4 regions of the Micromonospora sp. NPDC005324 genome follow, and region 4 is predicted to be linked to each of the others. Evidence: riboswitches for the same ligand, from Rfam matches in the RefSeq annotation. Region 4 holds a riboswitch; each other region holds the start of a gene.
What was found. Region 4 has a riboswitch for cyclic di-AMP ahead of ABZS40_RS06755 (hypothetical protein). Riboswitches for the same ligand answer to the same signal wherever they lie in the genome.
Positions count from the first base shown of each region.

Region 1: linked by a shared signal. The riboswitch ahead of ABZS40_RS15860 (hypothetical protein) and the one ahead of ABZS40_RS06755 (hypothetical protein) in region 4 are both predicted to bind cyclic di-AMP.
Region 2: linked by a shared signal. The riboswitch ahead of ABZS40_RS14805 (NlpC/P60 family protein) and the one ahead of ABZS40_RS06755 (hypothetical protein) in region 4 are both predicted to bind cyclic di-AMP.
Region 3: linked by a shared signal. The riboswitch ahead of ABZS40_RS05515 (C39 family peptidase) and the one ahead of ABZS40_RS06755 (hypothetical protein) in region 4 are both predicted to bind cyclic di-AMP.

Region 1 covers NZ_JBEXGE010000013.1:20,906-25,567, reverse strand. The annotation lists gene ABZS40_RS15880 (hypothetical protein) at 1-105, opposite strand, end outside; gene ABZS40_RS15875 (copper ion binding protein) at 121-330, opposite strand; gene ABZS40_RS15870 (metal-sensitive transcriptional regulator) at 426-722, shown strand; gene ABZS40_RS15865 (YibE/F family protein) at 1,080-2,450, shown strand; cyclic di-AMP (ydaO/yuaA leader) riboswitch at 2,617-2,747, shown strand; gene ABZS40_RS15860 (hypothetical protein) at 2,752-3,771, shown strand; gene ABZS40_RS15855 (carbonic anhydrase) at 3,827-4,564, opposite strand.
Region 2 covers NZ_JBEXGE010000011.1:183,366-188,027, forward strand. The annotation lists gene ABZS40_RS14795 (pyridoxamine 5'-phosphate oxidase family protein) at 243-800, opposite strand; gene dcd (dCTP deaminase) at 900-1,478, shown strand; gene ABZS40_RS14805 (NlpC/P60 family protein) at 1,555-2,595, opposite strand; cyclic di-AMP (ydaO/yuaA leader) riboswitch at 2,609-2,744, opposite strand; gene ABZS40_RS14810 (peptidoglycan recognition family protein) at 2,980-4,662, shown strand, end outside.
Region 3 covers NZ_JBEXGE010000004.1:73,162-77,823, forward strand. The annotation lists gene ABZS40_RS05510 (hypothetical protein) at 1-537, shown strand, start outside; gene ABZS40_RS05515 (C39 family peptidase) at 609-1,457, opposite strand; cyclic di-AMP (ydaO/yuaA leader) riboswitch at 1,691-1,832, opposite strand; gene ABZS40_RS05520 (hypothetical protein) at 2,117-2,887, opposite strand; gene ABZS40_RS05525 (hypothetical protein) at 3,019-3,441, opposite strand; gene ABZS40_RS05530 (acyltransferase) at 3,534-4,662, opposite strand, start outside.
Region 4 covers NZ_JBEXGE010000005.1:43,121-47,782, forward strand. The annotation lists gene ABZS40_RS06745 (SRPBCC family protein) at 1-13, shown strand, start outside; gene ABZS40_RS06750 (hypothetical protein) at 59-553, opposite strand; gene ABZS40_RS06755 (hypothetical protein) at 695-1,708, opposite strand; cyclic di-AMP (ydaO/yuaA leader) riboswitch at 1,765-1,896, opposite strand; gene ABZS40_RS06760 (cation diffusion facilitator family transporter) at 2,015-2,932, opposite strand; gene ABZS40_RS06765 (AAA family ATPase) at 3,039-4,662, opposite strand, start outside.

The DNA of each region.
Region 1 (4,662 bases), on a different contig from region 4:
CTCGACCACCGGGGTGCGGTCGACGACCCGGCCGATCCCGTACGTCGTGCCGAACACCGCCGCGAGGCCCACGGCGAACCCGGCCAGTCTCGTCACGGTACGCACGCCGACCCCCCCCGATCACGCGTCGACGAGGTCGTAGCCGGCCTCGTCGACGGCGGCCCGGACAACAGCGGTGTCCAGCGGCTGATCGCTGCTGACCGTGACCCGGCCGGCCGCGAGGTCGACCTGGACGTCGCGCACCCCCGCGATGGCGCCGACCTCGGCGCTCACCGCGCTGACGCAGTGCCCGCAGGTCATGCCCTGCACCTGGTACGTCGTGTCGACCATTGGATCGTCTCCTTTGCGGTACCGGTACCCGGTGGGGGTATCTCGACAGAACACGACCGTACCATACCCCCAGGGGGTAGGCTATCCTGGTCGACATGACCGCACCCACCCCGATCCGCGGATACACCGCCAGCAAGGACCAGCTGCTCGCGCGGCTCCGCCGCGTCGAGGGGCAGGTTCGGGGCATCGAGAAGATGGTCGACGACGACCGCTACTGCATCGACGTGCTCACCCAGATCTCCGCCATCCAGGCCGCCCTCGACAAGGTGGCCCTCGGGCTGCTCGACGGGCACGCCCGGCACTGCATGCACGAGGGCGCCGCCGAGGGCCGGGCCGACGAGATGGCCACCGAGATGATGGCGGCGGTCGGCCGGCTCATGAAGCGCGGCTGACCGCACTCAGTCCGGCGCGGCGTCGGGCGGTGACGCAGCGGGCATGGCTCCAACATGCCGCCCCGGGGCCCGCCGCGCGGGCGGTTCGGCCGCCCGACACTCCGCCACGACCTGCAACCCCCAGGAGGGCTGGCTAACATCTCCCACGATGGCTCTCCACATGCTGCTGCACAGTCGGGCACCGGCGCCGCCACCTCGTGGCGTCGCCCCCGGCCGACCGGGCCGAGCACTGACCGTCCGTGATCAGGCGGTCGTCAGGCAGCGATCCGCGCCCGCCGTCCGCGGCGTTTCCACCGCAACGGTGAACCGCCCGGCCCGCTGACCCGTATCCCGCACCGGATCGTTGGGAGTCCCGCCTTGGCCGCCGACCACAGTCACCCCGCTCCGTCCGCCCCACCACGGGTGCGACGGATCCTCGTCGTGACTGTGGTACCCCTCTTCGTCGCCACAGTGCTGGCCGCGGTGCTGCTCTGGCCGCGCGGCGGGTCACCGCAGACCGATGGTGGTGCGGACGTGCCGCGCTACCCGGGGACGGTCACCCGGGTGGTGAGCGAGCCGTGCCCGCCGGTGCCGTCGGCCCCCGAGGGCACACCGAGAGTCGGCGACGGGCGGTGCGGCACTGTCGACGTCCTGGTGGACGACGGGCCGACCGCCGGCCAGCAGGTACGGACGCCGGTGCCCGACGGGCCCGGCGCACCCCGGGTCGAGGTCGGCGACGAGGTCATCCTGGTCGAACTGGCCGACCCGACCGATCCCACCACCAGCAACTGGAACATCGCCGAGCACCAACGCGGCACCCCGATGGTGTGGCTGGCGGTGATCTTCGCGGCCGCGATCGTCGCGTTCGGTCGGTGGCGAGGTCTGGCCGCGCTCGCCGGGCTGGCCGCCAGCTTCGCCATCCTGCTCACCTTCGTGCTTCCGGGCATCAGCGCCGGCGGGTCACCGCTGCTGGTGGCGGTGGTCGGCGCGGCCCTGATCATGTTCGTGGTGCTCTATCTGACCCACGGGGTCACCGCACAGACCTCGGTCGCGGTGCTCGGCACCCTGGGCAGCCTGGTGCTGACCGGCGTGCTCGCCACCATCGCCACGGCCGCGACCCACCTCACCGGCTTCGGCAGCGAGGACGCCACCACCCTGTCGATGTTCCAGGGCGACGTGGACCTGCACGGTCTGCTGCTCGCCGGGATCATCATCGGCTCGCTCGGGGTGCTCGACGACGTGACGGTCACCCAGGCGGCAACCGTCACCGAACTGGCGAACGCCAACCCCGGGCTGACCCGGTTGCAGCTGTACCGGGCGGCCACCCGGGTCGGCCGCGCGCACATCGCGTCCACTGTCAACACCATCGTGCTGGCGTACGCGGGCGCGTCACTGCCCCTGCTGCTCCTGCTCACCGCCGACGCGCGGCCGATCGGGCAGATCCTCACCAGTGAGTTCCTCGCGCAGGAGATCGTCCGCAGCGCGGTCGCCACCCTCGGCCTGATCGCCGCAGTGCCGCTGACCACCGGGCTGGCCGCGGTGGTGACCGCCGCCGGGCGTAGCGCTGCCACGGCGTCCACCGACGCTCCGGCGTCCCGGCCCCAGCCGGACCGCAGCGAGGCACTGGCCGCACTCATCTCACCGCGAACGGCCGGCACCGACGAGCCGGGCCAGAAGCGGGCCACACCCCCATCCGAGGCCACCGACCGGTGGCCGGAGTCGAACAGGAGCACGGATACGGCATGGTGACACTCCTCAGCGTGACCAGATCGGGCATCCACCCTGAGAACCGCGTCACTGGTCACTCAACGCTATGGCGAAATGACGCTTTTGGTCGGCATCCAGCCGTAGCTCACCTGGTCGACTCTCGGGTAACCTCGCTGCCGGTGACCGATGAAGGCGCGAAGCGGCGCCTGCGGTGCCACCGCCCAATCGCCAACCGGCGAGCCGGGGACCCAGGTACCTGGGGTGAATCCGCGTCAGCGGTAGGGGCCACTTCCGCCCCGAACCCGTCAGCTAACCCGGTCGGCGGTCGACGGAAGGGAACATTGTGACGGCACCCCTACGCCGCTGGTTGACACCCGTGGTGGCCGTGATCGCCGCACTGACAGTGCTCGCCGGGCCGCTCCCAGCGCACGCCGCCCCGACGACCCCCACACCCTCGGGGCACGAGGAGGACGGCGAGCCCAAGCTGCTCAACGACGTCATCGAGCAGGCCAACCGCGACTACTCCGCCGCAAAGTCCAAGCTGGACAAGTCCAAGAAGCGGCAGGGCGAGTTGGCCGCGGAGGTCAACCGGGCCAAGGCCGACCTGGACGCGTTGGCCCCGCAGGTCGGGCAGATCGCCGCCCAGGCGTACCGGACCGGCCGGATCGGCGCGGTCGCGATGCTGCTGGAGAGCGAAGCGCCCGACTCGTTCGTCCAGCGCGCCGGGATGCTCGACGAGATGAACATGGTCAACGAGAAGAAGCTCTCCGAGGTCAACGAGGTGAAGGCCCGCGCCGAGCAGGCCAAGCTGGCCCTCGACACCGAGGTCCGCGAGCAGCAGAAGCAGACCGCCCTGATGGCGAAGCGCAAGAGCGAGGCAGACAAGGCGCTCTCCCTCGTCGGCGGCAAGGGCTTCACCGGCGGCCTGGTGGATGCCACCTCCAAGGTCGCGAAGATCGGCCCGGGTCGCACGGCCGACGGTGACTGGAAGGCCCAGTCGTGCAGCGAGAACGACCCCACCACGTCCGGCTGCATCACACCGCGCACGCTGCACGCGTACAAGGAGGTCAAGGCGGCCGGCTTCAACCGGTTCGTCGGCTGCTACCGCCCCGGCGGGCCGTGGGAGCACCCGAAGGGCCGCGCCTGCGACTGGTCGCTACAGAAGAGCGGGTTCGCCCCGTGGCACAACAACGACACCCGGACGTACGGCAACAACGTCGCCGCGTTCCTCATCCGTAACGCAGACCGGCTCGGCATCTACTACGTGATCTGGAACCGGCAGATCTGGTTCCCGGCCACCGGCTGGAGTTCGTACAGCGGGCCGTCGAACCACACCGACCACGTTCACATGTCGCTGCTCTGACCTGCACGATCCCGTCGAGGGCCGTTCCGCGTGGCGCGGAGCGGCCCTCGTCGCGTCAGACGGTGGCAGCAGCGGCCGGGTCGGTCGACTCGGTGGATCCGGCCGGGGTCCCCAACGTCGCGAAGCCAGCGGGCACGGCGGCCACCGGGCGCACCGCTCCGGCAGCGAGTCGGTAGGACACCCCGACCACCGCGCACCGCCCCCGCGCCACCTCGTCGGCCAGCACCGGGGACTGCCCGAGCAACGTCTCGACGGTCTGGGCGATGTGGATGTCGACAATGCCGTCGATGTCGTCCACGCCCTCGGCCTCGGCCCGATGCAGGCTGGGCAGCACGGCGTCGACCACGGCGCGCAGATGGCCACTCGGTGCGGTACCGGTCGCGGCGGACTCCCGGGCGGCCTGCACCGCACCGCACGAGTCGTGGCCGAGCACCACCACCAGCGGGGTGCCGAGAACTGTCACCGCGTACTCGACGCTGCCGAGCACCTCAGGACCGGCGGTGTGCCCGGCGGTGCGAACCACGAACAGGTCGCCCAGACCCCGGTCGAAGATGATCTCGGCGGCCAGCCGTGAGTCGGAGCAGCCGACGATCACCGCGAACGGATGTTGCCCGTCGGCCACGGCGGCCCGGTGCCCGGCGTCCTGGTTGGGGTGGCGTGGTGCGCCGTCGACGAAGCGCCGGTTGCCGGCGACCAGCTCGGCGTACGCCCGGGTCGGCTCGTTGAGGGCGGTGGCCCGGTCGGTGGTCCGCTGCGGACCCGGCTGACCGCCAGAGCTCCCGGTATGACTCATCCCGCACCTCGTCTCGACGCATCTGACCTGGTCAAGCCGGCTCTTCGCCGGCCGTGCAGGCAGGCGCTGGCTCGTGCTCCACCGTCACACGCACCGTA
Region 2 (4,662 bases), on a different contig from region 4:
ACTGTACCCGAGTCGTCGAGCCCGTGCACCCAGGTACCCCCGCCGGCCGCGGCTGTCCGCGTACCGTGCCGCCGGGTTGATCCACTCGGTTTCCTGAGCGTCGGGGCATCCGGATCGCCGGGACACCGCGATAGTGCCGAAGCCGAGTTGATCTTCCGGGGCGGCGGGGCGCGGGGCCGGTGCGTACGCCCGGTGCCGGCTCCGTGACGGCGGATCCGGCACCGATGATCTTCCGGCTGTGGTCAGGCGGCTGTGTACTGGACGTCACGGCTGAGGCGGGTCGGGCGCGCCTGCGGGACGGCGAGGGGCGCGGCCACCGCCGACGGGGCGTTTGGGTCGAGCCAGACCCGAACCGCCGGCCGACCAGGCGGGAGGCCCGGAATGCCCGCGATGTGCTGCTCGCGGCGGGTGAGCATGGCCACGTCGACGGTGAACTCGAAGAGCCGCCAGTCGACCTGTGGCTCGGCCCGCGCGCTCTGCGCCAGCTGCGCCACCCGGACCGGATCGGTCACCGGACGGGCGCGCCCCGCCACGTACGCCTCGTCGTCGCTCTCCTCCGCAGGGAACGAGTGCAGCGCGTAACGGCCGTCACGTTCGAGGTCGCGGCGCTTGGGTGAGTCGATGATGAAGCAGAACAGCCCCTCGGCGGTGATGACCGGGGAGACCGGATGGACGCGGGGCCCGCCGTCGGCGCGGACCGTGGCCAGATAGCCGAAGCCCGGCCCGTATTGCTGGAGGAGAACGCGGATCCCGTCGGCGAGTCGGGGCTCGTCGGCGGCGAATTCGGACCAGGAAGCCATGTGGGCATTCTATCGAACAAATGTACGAGCAGCGACCTCGACGCGCTGGTCACCGGCACCGAATCCGGTCAGTTTCGGCAGCGCGGCTATGGTGGTCCGATGCTGCTCTCCGACCGCGACCTGGTCTCCGAGATCAAGGCCGGCACGCTGGGCCTGGAGCCGTTCGAGCCCACCCTGGTCCAACCGTCCAGCATCGACGTCCGACTCGACCGGCTGTTCCGGGTCTTCAACAACCACCTCTACACCCACATCGATCCGGCCATGCAGCAGGACGACCTGACATCGGTGGTCGAGGTCCCCGACGGTGAGCCGTTCGTGCTGCACCCGGGGGAGTTCGTGCTCGCCTCGACGCTGGAGGTCATCTCGCTGGGTGACCAGCTCGCCGGCCGGCTGGAGGGCAAGAGCTCCCTGGGGCGGCTCGGGCTGCTCACGCACTCCACCGCCGGCTTCATCGACCCGGGCTTCTCCGGCCACGTGACGCTGGAACTCTCGAACGTCGCGAACCTGCCGATCACCCTGTGGCCGGGCATGAAGATCGGGCAGCTCTGCATCTTCCGGCTCTCCTCGCCGGCCGAGCACCCGTACGGCTCGGTGGTCTACGGCTCGCGTTACCAGGGCCAGCGGGGGCCGACGCCCAGCCGCGCCTGGCAGCACTGGCGCACCTGGCCAACCCGCTGAGGCCCACCACCCGCCAGAACACAGACGACGAGGGCCCGCCGCGACGGATCGCGACGGGCCCTTCGGTCACCCGGGGTCAGCCTGGGCGGCCGTAGCTGTGGATCGGGCCGTCGTCGACCTTCTTCATCTTGACCGGTTGACCGGCCTGCGAGGCGTGCACCACCCAGCCGCCGCCGACGTACATACCGACGTGGTGGATGTCGCTGTAGTAGAAGACCAGGTCGCCGGGGCGCAGGTCGCCCTTGCTGACGTTCTTCGTGACCCGGCTCTGCGCGGCGGCGTTGTGCGGCAGCGACACGCCGGCCTTCGCCCAGGCGGCCAACATCAGCCCGGAGCAGTCGTACGAGTTCGGGCCCTCGGCACCCCAGACGTAGGGCTTGCCGATCTGCGCGCAGGCGAACTTGACAGCGGTGCCCGCGGCGCCGCCGGGGTAGCTGCCCGGACAGGGCGCCGGGCGCAGCGGACCGCCGCCGCCGCTGCCGTACACCTTGAGGCGCAGCTTCTGCAGGCGGTCGATCTCGTCGTTGATCTGCTTCTTCTTCGCCGCCAGTTGAGCTTCGGTGCGGGTCAGCTGGGCCACCATCTCGTCCAGCGGCGCCTTCTGCGCGGCCAACTGGTCGCGCAGGTCGGCCACCTGGCGTACGTCCTTCTGCTGGTTGTGCGCGAAGCGGTCGAGCATTTCGAGCTGGCCGACGACCTCGCTGGGCGACCGGCTGCCCAGCACCGCGTTGACCGTCGAGACGTTCTCGCCCTTGTAGGCGCGGACGGCCAGGGCGCTGACCTTGTCCATCGCGGCGTCGACCTGGCGCTCCAGCGGAGTGATCCGGGCGGCCAGCGCGTCGGCCTGCTTGCGCTTCGCGGCGAGGTCGGTGCGGGTGGCGTTGTGCCGTTCGATGATTGGTTCGAGCTTGTTCCAGTCGGCGTCGATCTGGCGCTCGATCTCGGCGACGGACGGGTCGGCGTGGGCCGCCGTGGCACTGCCGGTCAGGACGACGGCGATGCCGGCCAGCGCGGCGAGAGCGGTGGTGAAGCGGGACCAGCGTGGGCGCGGCACGATCGACGCCGGGCCGGCTGATGCCGACCGCTCGGACGACGGCCGCGGGGCATGGAGTGCCACCGGGGTCTCGTACTCCTTCTTCCTGACCGCCTACCGGGTTAGCTGACGGGTTCGGGCGGGAAGTCGGCGCCCTACCGCAGTTGCTGCGGATTCACCCCGAGGGACCTGGGTCCCCGGTTCGTTCGGAAACGACTCGGCGGTGTCGGTCCGTTACCGCCCGGGCTGGGCGGAGCTGCTGTCGGGCCGACGAATGACCAGAGTAGAGACGCTTGTTACCGATCCGCAACCCGTGCGGCCGTGACACTCCGTACGGATTGGACGAGGTCACCGACCGTGTGTGAAGAATTCTTTCCGCATACTTCGATAGATGGAAAGGTATTGACGTAACCTCCCGGCCGGCGCGATGGTGACCTGACCTCACTCCGAGAGAATCTAGGGGGTTCGATGCACCATCCAACCCTGTCGACCGGCTGGCGCGCACTGCTCGCCGCCACCGTGGTCGCCGCCGCGACAACGGTGCCACTCTCCGTCGGCCCGGCCGTCGCCGCGCCCACCACCGACCGCCAGCAGCAGTACGCCGCCGCGGCCACCGAGTACGGCGTGCCGGCCGTCGTGCTGCTCGGCGTCTCCTACCTGGAGTCGCGCTGGGACACCAACGCCGGCACACCGAGCACCAGTGGCGGCTACGGCCCGATGCACCTGACCGACGCGCGGCACGTGGCCGCCCTACCCGGGCGGGGCCACCACGACGCCGGTGCCGAGGACCCACGCGGCGACGATTCCCGTCCCGCGCGGGTGCCCGCGCCCCGCCCGGTCGAGGCCCCCGCGCCGTCCACCGCCGCGTTGCAGACCGTGGACGCCGCGGCCACGCTGACCGGCGCCACCCCCGAGGCACTGCGCACCGACGCGGGCCTCAACATCCGGGGTGGGGCCGCGCTGCTGAGCGCGTACCAACGGGATCTGAGCGCGCCGGTCGGCGCGGACACCGACCCGGCGGCCTGGTACGGCGCGGTGGCCCGCTACTCGGGCGCGGACAGCGCCGACGCCGCGGCGGCCTTCGCCGACGAGGTCTTCACCACCATCGGCGCTGGCGAAGCCCGGGTGACCGACGACGGCCAGCGGATCACCCTGCCGGCCCGCGCGGTGCGGCCCGAGCGTGCCTGGCTGGACCGGCTGGGCCTGCGCCGGCTGGCCCGCCCCGACGGTGTGGAGTGCCCCCGCACCATCTCCTGCGAGTGGATCCCGGCGCCCTACGAGGCGTTTGGCGACGGGGACTACGGCAACCACGACCTCTCCGACCGACCCGCGCGGCAGAAGATCGAGTACATCGTCATCCACGACACCGAGGCGAGTTGGGCCACGACCCTGCAACTCGTCCAGGACCCGACCTACGTGAGCTGGCACTACTCGCTGCGCTCGGTCGACGGGCACATCGCCCAGCACGTGAAGACCACTGACGTCGGCTGGCACGCCGGCAACTGGTACGTCAACGCGAAGTCGATCGGGCTGGAGCACGAGGGCTTCGCGGCGCAGGGCACCTGGTACACCGAGGCGATGTACCGGGCCTCGGCGAAGCTGGTCCGGCACCTGGCGCTGCGGCTGGGCATCCCACTGGACCGTCAGCACATCATCGGCCACGACAACGTGCCCGGCACCGTCGCCTCGACAGTGCGGGGGATGCACTGGGATCCGGGCCCGTACTGGGACTGGACGCACTACTTCGACCTGCTGCACGCGCCTCGACTGGACACCGGCACCCCGGCCACCGGGCTGGTCCGGATCGACCCGGACTACGCCACCAACCAGCCGGCGTTCACCGGCTGCGTCACCGCAGGCGTGCCCTGCGCGCCGCGCGGCTCCTCCGCAGTGGTGCTGCGCAGCGCACCGTCCGCTGACGCGCCGCTGGTCAACGACATCGCGCTCCGCCCAGACGGCAGCCCGAACACGATGGTCGTGTCGGACCACGGGGCCCGGGCGTCCGCCGGGCAGACGTACGCGCTGGCCGGACGACAGGGCGACTGGACGGCGATCTGGTACCTCGGGCAGCGGGCCTGGTTCCACAACCCAACCTCCGCGCCGACCGCCAGCTGGACCGTCGGCGTCGTGGCCACGCCGAAGCCCGGACGG
Region 3 (4,662 bases), on a different contig from region 4:
CTGGCCAGCGGCGACATCTCGAAGTACTGGAGCGCGGGCTGGCTCAGGCCGGGCACGGCGTACGCCAACGGCGCCGGATGCACGCTGTACAAGCCACCGAACAGCGACCCGGACAGCACCGACTTCTACAAGTGGAAGCGGACCAGCGCCATCGCGGCCCGGTTCACCATCAAGGCGACCGGCACCAGTGTGTTCGCCGCGACCATGCACCTGCCCCAGGAGAACCGGCAGAACGCCTGTGCCGGCGACGGCGATCGGGGCATCGCCAACACCGGCATCCACCTCGGCGCGGACGCGACCAGCCTGCTGAACGCCTCCACGATCCGCGTGGTGGGCATCGACGCGAACCGGACGGGCATCGCCCCCGGCACGTTGGGCGGCTATGGAATGACCGGTTACGGGTCGAAGGCCACCAACGGCTCCAGCAAGATCGATTATTTGTTCGTCAACGGCGGCGTGCAGTCGTCCGCCGTCGACCACACGGTCGTCGGGACGAAGTCGAACCACAAGGCGCTGTACGGCTTCATCACCTACTGACCGCACAGACAGACGCCGCGGGCGCCGGCCCCTTGTGGGGGACGGCGCCCGCGGCGGTCAGAGTGCCCGGGTCAGGCGGAGTAGCCCCGGCTGGTGATCCAGTTGGCCAGGTCGATCGTGGTGATCCAGTACGACGGGTCGGCCGGGTTCGCCGAGTCGGCGATCCGCACGGTGCGGCCGTTGTCCTTGTAGCCCACGACGGCGATGTAGTGCCCGCCACCGTAGGAGTGCCAGCTGCCGTCGGTGTCGGTGGCGTCCCCGACGACGTTGGCCACCACGCCCCGGCCGTCGGTGACGGCCTTCACCACGTCGGCCTGGAGCCGGTCCATCTGGGCCGCGCTGGGCGCGCCGGGGAACATCCGGGTCCGGTACGGGGAGCCCTTCACCTCGGCGTTGAGCACCCGGGTGGTGTCCTCGGCCGAGTTGGTGCCCATCTCGGTGGTGCCCAGCTCGGCGCCGAGCTCCTCCTGGGTGCGGTCGATGCCGGCGGCGCTGAGCGCGTTCCGGGTGGCCGCCGGGCCGCAGTTGTAGTAGGTGTTCTGCGCCTCGTAGTCGTAATCGAGCACCTTGGTCGCGGGCGGCTTCGGCCGCTCCGGCTTCCGGGTCAGGTCCGGGTTGCTGCTGGCCTTGGCGGCGGGCGACGCGGCGCTGGTGGCCGGGGCGGCAGTGGTCGGCACGGCGCTGGCCGAGGGGGACGCGTCCCGAACATCGCCGCGGGAGGCGGCGACGTCGCTGCGCATCTCGGCAACAGTGGTCGCGGTGCGCTGGCCGGCCGGGGCGTCGTCGGCAGTGGTGAGCAGGGCGCCGGTGGTGGTGGCGATCGCGAGGGCCGCGGCGGAGGCGGCGACGATCTGGTACGGGCGCTCGGTGGCGAGACGGCGGAGCTGACGCTTCAGGGTGTGCTTCACGGGGTCCTCCACGGATCGGGGGGAGAGCGGCACACCGGGGCCGGACCGGCATCCGGGCAGGCGCCAGCGCGCGGACCGTGGTCCGCGGATGGTGAACCGCTCAGGGGAACGCCCGGCGCGGCCGGGCGGGGAAGGCGATGACCCGGGGGGTCAGCTCACCGTCACGCGACGATTGAGCGGGTGCACCGCCGCGCCGTGGAGGCGAGGGAACAACCGAGGGGTGGAAAGGTGCTGCACGAGGATGGGACTCCTTCCGACACCGCCTACCGGGTTAGCTGACGGATTCGGGCGGGAAGATCGCCCTACCGCGGGCCGTGGCTCGCGGATTCACCCCAGACTTACTGATGGGTCCCCGGCTCGTTGATCACGATTAAGCGGGTCGATGCGGCGTCGCGTCTTGCGATCGGTAACCGCACCGGACGGGACGACACTACTGGCGTCTCAGCGCGCTGCCAAGCCAGGTTCACCTGCGTAAACCCCAATTGGTGCGACAATTTCTGCGCGTATTGCCGATGATGTGACTCGATGGGACAACCGGTTACGGCGACGCCTACGGGCGACAACCGGACAGGCCGCAAAGAACGCGACCGCAATCGCGGGAACAATGGCGCCGATCGCGCCGTACGTCCGATTTCGCAATGCGGTGACCGGCCTCACATCACGGATTGGGCTCAACCCAACCGGGCCGGGCGCCACAGTGCCACGACGGCGGGACGCAACGCCCCGGCCACCGTCCGACGCGCGGGCACCGGAGTGGGGCGGAGCCGGACCGCCGCCGCGTACGCCTCCTCGGCGAGGACACGAGCCGACTCGGCGGCCAACTCCGCGTCGCGCCAGGCGGCCCGCTCACGGTCGGCGGCCACCTGGTAGTCGGCCAGCCGCGCATCCCGGATCACCCGGCTGATCAGCACCTCCTGCTCGACCGGGTGCCGCCGGGGATCCCAGCCGCGCCGGTGCCCGAACACGTCGCTGAGCTGTGCCATGGTCAGGTCGCCCCGCCAGTACGCCGCCATCGCCGCTCGGTGCAGATAGCGTTCCCGGGCGGCGTACTCGGCGGGGGTGTGTGGGGTCTGCGGGGTGGGCAGCACCCCGGCGCCCCCGAAGCGACGCGCGGCGGTGTCCGCCTCGTCGTACCCGATCCAGGCCCGCTCCAGCTGCTCCTGAGCGGTCAGCCAGGCGGCGCGCCACCGCTTGGCGGTGGTGGCCGCGCCGGCCGCGGCGACGGCCACCTCCTCGGCGTAGCGGCGCAGGTCGACGGCCTCGGCGGCGGCCAACTCCCGAGGAGTGGGCCCGCCGCGGAGCGGGTCGTCAGTGGGCCGGTCCCGTTCGGGGCGGGCGGCCAGCACGGTGAGCAGGCCCAGGGTCAGCAGGAACAGCGTCGACCAGATGGCGGCGGCCTGCGGCACCTCGGTCACGAACTGGTAGAAGACGACGGTCTCCATGGTCGGCACCTCGGGGAGAGAGCAGTGCGATGGGGAGCCGCGCCGGCCACGGGCCACGGTGGGCCACGGGTCGGCGGGTCAGGGAGCGGTGGGTCGACAGGGCGCGGCGACGGGACGGTCGTCCCGGTGGCTCAGCGCCCGGGTGGGGCCCGGGAAGCCCGACCGCTCGCACCGTCGACGAGGGGCAGCCGGTCAGATTCGGCAGCGCGGACCAGCAGCACGCCGGACACGATGGTGCCCTGATCGCCGGGGAGCGCCACCGGCGTGTCGGCCGACCAGGTCGGGGCCGACTCCTCGGTGACCTCCGGCGGTATCGCCGGAGCCGGGCGGGCCGCACCGGGTGCCCCGGCGAGCCGGCAGGAGGCCGCCAGCGACCCGGCGGCGACCGAGGCCGGCACCGCGCTCGACGTCGGCACCGGGCCGGGAATTGACGAGGCGGCCGTGGCCGGGCCTGCGCCGAGCGCCAGGGCCGCGACGACGGCGAGGCTGGTCAGCACCCGGGTCGCCCAGCGCGCCACCCACCACAGCGGACAGGTGAACGCGACCGGAAGCACGTCCCCACGCTACCGTCGCGCCGACCCGGGCGCACCGACCACGGGCGTGTCGAATCACGCCGCGCCGACCCCTTTGACCAGGGTGGACGCTGTCAGCGCAGGTCGACGTACGTTGATCGACTGCCGGTCTGACCGACCTCGTCGGCAGGTCCGCCGACCTCGCCGCGGGCGCTGCCTGCGGGGTTTCGCGCGTCGTCGTCGCCGGCCGCGCGTTGTCGGGGGACGGGCACCGGACGGGCCGCACGGCGCGGCGCGAGCCGGCGCATCATCGGGGTTTCGACGAAGCGGTGCAACAGCCCGGCGAGGATCAGGGTCGCCGCCAGGAAGCCGAACACCACGGCCGGGCCACGCCAGCCCGCGAAGCCGATCCCCCAGGTTCCGCTCCAGCGCAGCACGCTCGTCATCACCAGCACGTGCACCAGGTAGAAGGCGAACGAGACCTCACCGAGCCAGACCAGCGGTCGGGACCGCCACGGCGAGCGCCGACCCCGCACGTCCGCGTCCGCGGCAGCGGTGATCACCAACAGGTACGCGACAGCGAGCAGCGTGGTCCACAGCTCGGCGCGGATCCACTGCGCGGCCACCACCCAGGTGACCAGGAAGATCCCACTGGCCACTGTCAGACTGGGACCGCGCCAGAGCCCTCGGCGCATCAACTCGGCCGCCACCGCGCCCAACCAGAACTCCAGCGACCGTACCGGCGGGAAGATCTGGGTGAACCACCAGCGGCTGACCTCCGGCACCAACTCCTGCGCCGGCCAGAGCGCGAGGATCAGCAGCGGCAGCGCGACGATCAGCACCCAGAGCACCTTCGGTCGGGCCCGGCGCAGCAGTGGCAGCGCCAGCGGCAGACAGAGGTAGAAGAAGAACTCGCAGGACAGCGACCAGCTGACCGTGTTGATGCTGTAGAACCAGCCCGGCCGGGGGTCCCACGCCTGCAACAGCAGCAGGTTCTCCAACGCCGCCGCCGGCAGGACCGGGTCGGCGAAATACCAGGCGACCGCCAGCGTCGCCACGAACAGCACCAGGTGGTTCGGGTAGATCTTGGCGATCCGTCGCCGCCAGAAGGTACGCCGGGAGTCCCCCTCGCGGGCCGACCAGACCAGCACGAACCCGCTGAGGATGAAGAAGAACTGCACCCCGGAGAGGCCCAGGGTGAACAGCTCGTCGACCACTGCCTTGTAGTCCGGCTCAGCGATGATCCGCATGGTGCCGGCGTGA
Region 4 (4,662 bases):
ACAACCGGCCTGACCAGCCCCGTCGGCTCACGTGCCCAGCCTCGCCCCTGCTCGCCGATCATGGAGTTGTGGTGGGTGACGTGGTTCGTCTGGCGGGACGCCGGCCCCACGGCTTGTAGGTGGACAGCACCGTCGCGATGATCATCAGGCTGGTCGACACCGCCGGCGCGATGACCAGGTCGGCGCGGTCCCGTGTGGGCAGGGCAGCGCCGACCACTCCGGCGTGGCGCAGGTTCGGGGTGAGCAGGAACAGCACCAGCCCGACCATCACGGTGGTGAGCACGAGCTTGACCAGCACCCAGCGGTGGCGCAGCAGGCCCCACGGGGTGAGCAGCGAGCTGGCGACTCCGATCAGCCAGACCAGGACGCTCAGCGGCGCGAACAGCACCGTGCCGACCAGGGCCGTGACCGGATAGACCACAGCCGGGTCGGCGCCCCGCTGCACGGCGATGCCGAGGGTGAGCAGCACCAGGTCGGCGCCGAGCCAGCCGAGCGAGGTGACGAGGTGCAGGGTGAGCAGCGCCTTGCGGGTGGTGGGTCGGATCCGAGGCATACCGCGATGCTGCCCGCCGACCGCGGCCGGGTCGTCCGACGACCGACGACATCAGGGGTACGCCCGGCGACGTAGCCCGGCCCGGACACACGTGATGCCTGTGAGTCATGACGATGACTCACAGGCATCACGACGCGTGGCTCAGTAGACCGACAGGTGTACGTGGTTGGTGTGGTCCGTGGACGGGGTGCCGTGCGCCCCGCTGTACGACTTCCACCCGCTGCTGGGCAGCCAGATCTGCCTGTACCAGATCACGTAGAGCACGGCGAGCCGGTCCGCGTTGCGGATGAAGTACGCGGCCAGGTTGTTGCCGTACGTCTTGTCACCGCCGGTGGCGTTCCCGCCGAAGCCGCCCTTCTGCGCCGCGAAGTCGCAGGCCCGGCCCTTCGGGTGTTCACCGGAGCCGCTGGGGCGGTGGCACGAGACGTACCGGGTGAAGCCCGCGGCCTTGGCCTGGTTGAGCGCGTGCAGGGTGCGTGGCGTGATGCAGCCGCTGGCCGGGGTGGGGTCGTTGACGCTGCACGACTCGGAGGGCCAGGAGCCGTCGGAGTTGCGCGGCGCGGCCGTCGCGTTGGCGCTGGATGTGCCCCGGTTGGAGCCGGTGTCGGCGGTGGTCTGCGGCTTGGGTGTGGTGGCCACGGTCAGGGCCCGTTCGGCCTGCTCCTTGCGCTTGGCCATCACCGCGACCTGCTTGCGCTGTTCGTTGATCTCGCCGTCCAGGGCGACCCGGGTGCGGTTGGCCTTGTCCTTGCTGTTCAGCAGGTCGCGCAGCACCCGGTCCTCGTTGGCCGCCACAGCGTCCAGCGCGGCCGCGCGGTCCATGAAGCCTTCCGGAGTGTTGCTGTTGAGCAGCGCCGACATCGCACCGAGCCGGCCGGTGCGGTAGGCCACCTCGGCGATCTCGCCGACCTTGCCGTTGCGCTGGTCGATCTCGACCTCGATGGTCTTCAGCTGGGTGGCGAGCTGCTTCTGCCGTTGCACCGAGGTGTCCAGGGCGCGCTTCGCGTCCAGGTAGCCCTTGCTGGCCGCCTCGAGTTGGGCGCGCAACGCCGGGGTGCCGCCCTCCTCGTCGGAGTCGGGTGCGGCGGCCCGCAGGCCGGTCGGGGGAGCGGCCGAGGCGGTGCCGGCCGGGAGCGCGACGCCGAGGGCGAACATCGCGACGATCAGGGCCGCCAGTCGGGCGGCGGGTGGTCGTGCTGGTGCCACTGCGCATGTCCTTCCGTCAGCCGCCGACCGGGTTAGCTGACGGGTTCGGGACGGAAGATCCCTACCGCTGACGCGGATGCACCCCAGGAACGTGGTTCCCCGGTTCGCCCAGCTGGGCGATTAGGCGACGACCACCACCGGCGCCGGGAGGGCGCCGCCTGGTGGAGGCCGGGACCGAGCCTACCGGTGCCGATGGGACCCGTGCAGCCAATGTGACGGACGGTGCGTGCGTCACCACGGAAAATCACGGCTCCGTCACCATTCGATCGAGCCACACGCTCCGGAGGCGGCGCCGGGCTCGATCTGCAACGTCGCGTGCTCGATGCGGAAGTCGTCGTGCAGGGCCGTACGCGCCGCGGTGAGCACCGCGCCGACCTCCGCGCCGGGTGCCATGGTCAGGTGAGCGGAGGCCACCTCCATGCCCGAGGTGAGCGTCCAGACGTGCAGGTCGTGCACCTCGACGACACCGGGGACGGCGGCCAGCCGGTCGTGCACGGCGGTCACCTGGAGGTGCTCCGGGGCGGCCTGCACCAGGATGCGGATGGCGGCGCGGGCCAGCCGCCAGGTGCGCGGCAGGATGAACACGCCGATGGCGACCGCCACCAGGGGGTCGGCCCACCACCAGTCGGTGACGGTGATGAGCAGCGCCGCGCCGATGACGCCGAGCGAGCCGAGCAGGTCACCGAGCACCTCCAGGTAGGCGCCCTGGAGGTTGATGCTCTCGCGCGCCCCGGCGCGCAGCAGCGCGAAGGCGGCGATGTTCGCGAGCAGGCCGAGCACGGCCACCGCGAGCATCGGGCCGGCGATGACCTGGTGCGGGTCGCCGAAACGGCGGATCGCCTCGATCACCACGTAGATGGCGACGCCGGAGAGCAGGACGGCGTTGGCAAGCGCGGCGAGCACCTCGAGTCGATAGAGCCCGAAGGTGCGCTGCGGGTCGCCGGTGGCCCGCCGGGTCGCCGTGATGGCGGCGAGGGCCATCCCGATGCCGAGCACGTCGGTGAACATGTGCCCGGCGTCGGAGAGCAGGGCGAGCGAGCCGGTGTGCAGGGCGACCACCGCCTCGACCACCATCAGGGTGGCGAGCAGCCCGAATGCCGCCCAGAGTCGACCTCGGTGCTGGTGTGCGGCATTGGCGACGGACCCATGGTGGTGGTCATGACCTGCGCCCACGAGAACCACCTTCCGCCGCTGGTCGGGAACCGGTCAAATATATGTTCACATCGCAATGTGTGCAAGTGTACGGGCAGCGCCTCCCGCTGGCGGCAGTACGCACACGTCAGCCGGTCGGGTCGATGGTGGTGAGCCGCTGGGTGGCCCGGGAGAGCGCCACGTACAGGGTGCGCACCCCGGCGCCCGGATCGGCCCGGATCTCGCTCGGGGCGACCAGCACCACACCGTCGTACTCCATGCCCTTGGCCTCGAGGCTGGTCACCACCTGCAACCTCGGCGCGCCGAGCGCGCCGAGCCAACCGGCGACCTCGTCCCGGCGGGGGACTGGCGTGATCACCCCGACCGTGCCCTCCACCTCGGCCAGCAGGCCGGCGGCGGCCTCCACTGTCGCGGTCTCCAACCCCGTCGCGGGCACCACCAGCTCGACCGGCTCGACGCCGGTGGAGCGCACGGCGGTCGGCAGCGGCAGGTCCGGGTAGAGCCGGCGGATCTCCGCCGCCGCCACCGCGAAGATCTCCGCCGAGTTGCGGTAGTTGGTGGTGAGCGTGAAGTCGTGTCGCTTGCGCCGGCCCAGCGCCTGGTCGCGGGCTCGGGTCAGCTCCTCCGGATCGCCGGTCCACGCGGTCTGCGCGGGGTCGCCCACCACCGTCCAGGAGGCCAGTCGGCCGCGCCGACCGACCATCCGCCACTGCATCGGCGAGACGTCCTGCGCCTCGTCCACCACCACGTGCGCGTACTCCCGGTAGTCCTCCGGACGCTCCCGGGCCGCCGCGCGGGCGGCCCGCTGCCGTTCACCGAGGGTGCTCAGCTCGCGGACGCCGCCGGCGAGCTGGAACGGATCGCGTCGCGCGCGGGCCGGCTGCGCGGGCTTACCAAGTAGGGCGTCCAACTCGTCCAGCAGAGCCACGTCGGCGATGGTCAACCCGGCCGGGTCCAGGTTCCGGTACGCGGCGTTGAGCAGCCGGATCTCCGCCGAGGAGAGGATCCCCCCGGCGTACCGGCGCAGCCGGTCCGGCTGCGCCAGCCAGCCGAGCACGTGCCGGGGATGCAGCCGAGGCCACCACGCCTTGAGGAACTCCCGGAACTCTGCCCGCTCGGCGATCTCCGCCTCGAAGGCCGGTTGCTCCGGCAGGCGGCCGCTGCTCAGCTCGCGGGCCTGCGCCCAGAGCGCGGCGAACACCCCGTCGAAACCGGCCCGGCGCACCTCGTTGCGTCGTGCGCCGCGTTGCAGCGCGCGGTCCCGGATCCGGTCCAGCGCGGCCCGGTCCAGCCGCAGCAGCGTGCCGCGGTAGAGCAGCCGCAGCTCACCCGGGCCGCCCGGCACCGCGTCGCGGGCCGCCCGCTCCAGCACCCGGCGCATCCGCAGCGAGCCCTTCACCGCCGCCACCTCGGGCGGGTCGGGGCGGGTGGCGGTCATCCCCGGGAAGAGGGTGCCCAGCGAGTGCAGGGTCGCTGTGTCCTCGCCGAGCGACGGCAGCACGGAGCCGATGTACTCGACGAAGACCGACGACGGGCCGACCACCAGGATGCCGCCGCCGGCGTAGCGGCTGCGGTCGGAATACAGCAGGAACGCGGCCCGGTGCAGGGCGACAGCGGTCTTGCCGGTGCCGGGGCCGCCCGCGACGATCGTCACCCCGGAACCGGGCGAGCGGATCGCCTCGTCCTGCTCCCGCTGGATGGTCGCCACGATGTCGCGCATGCCGCGGCCGGTGGCCTTGGAGAGGGTGGCC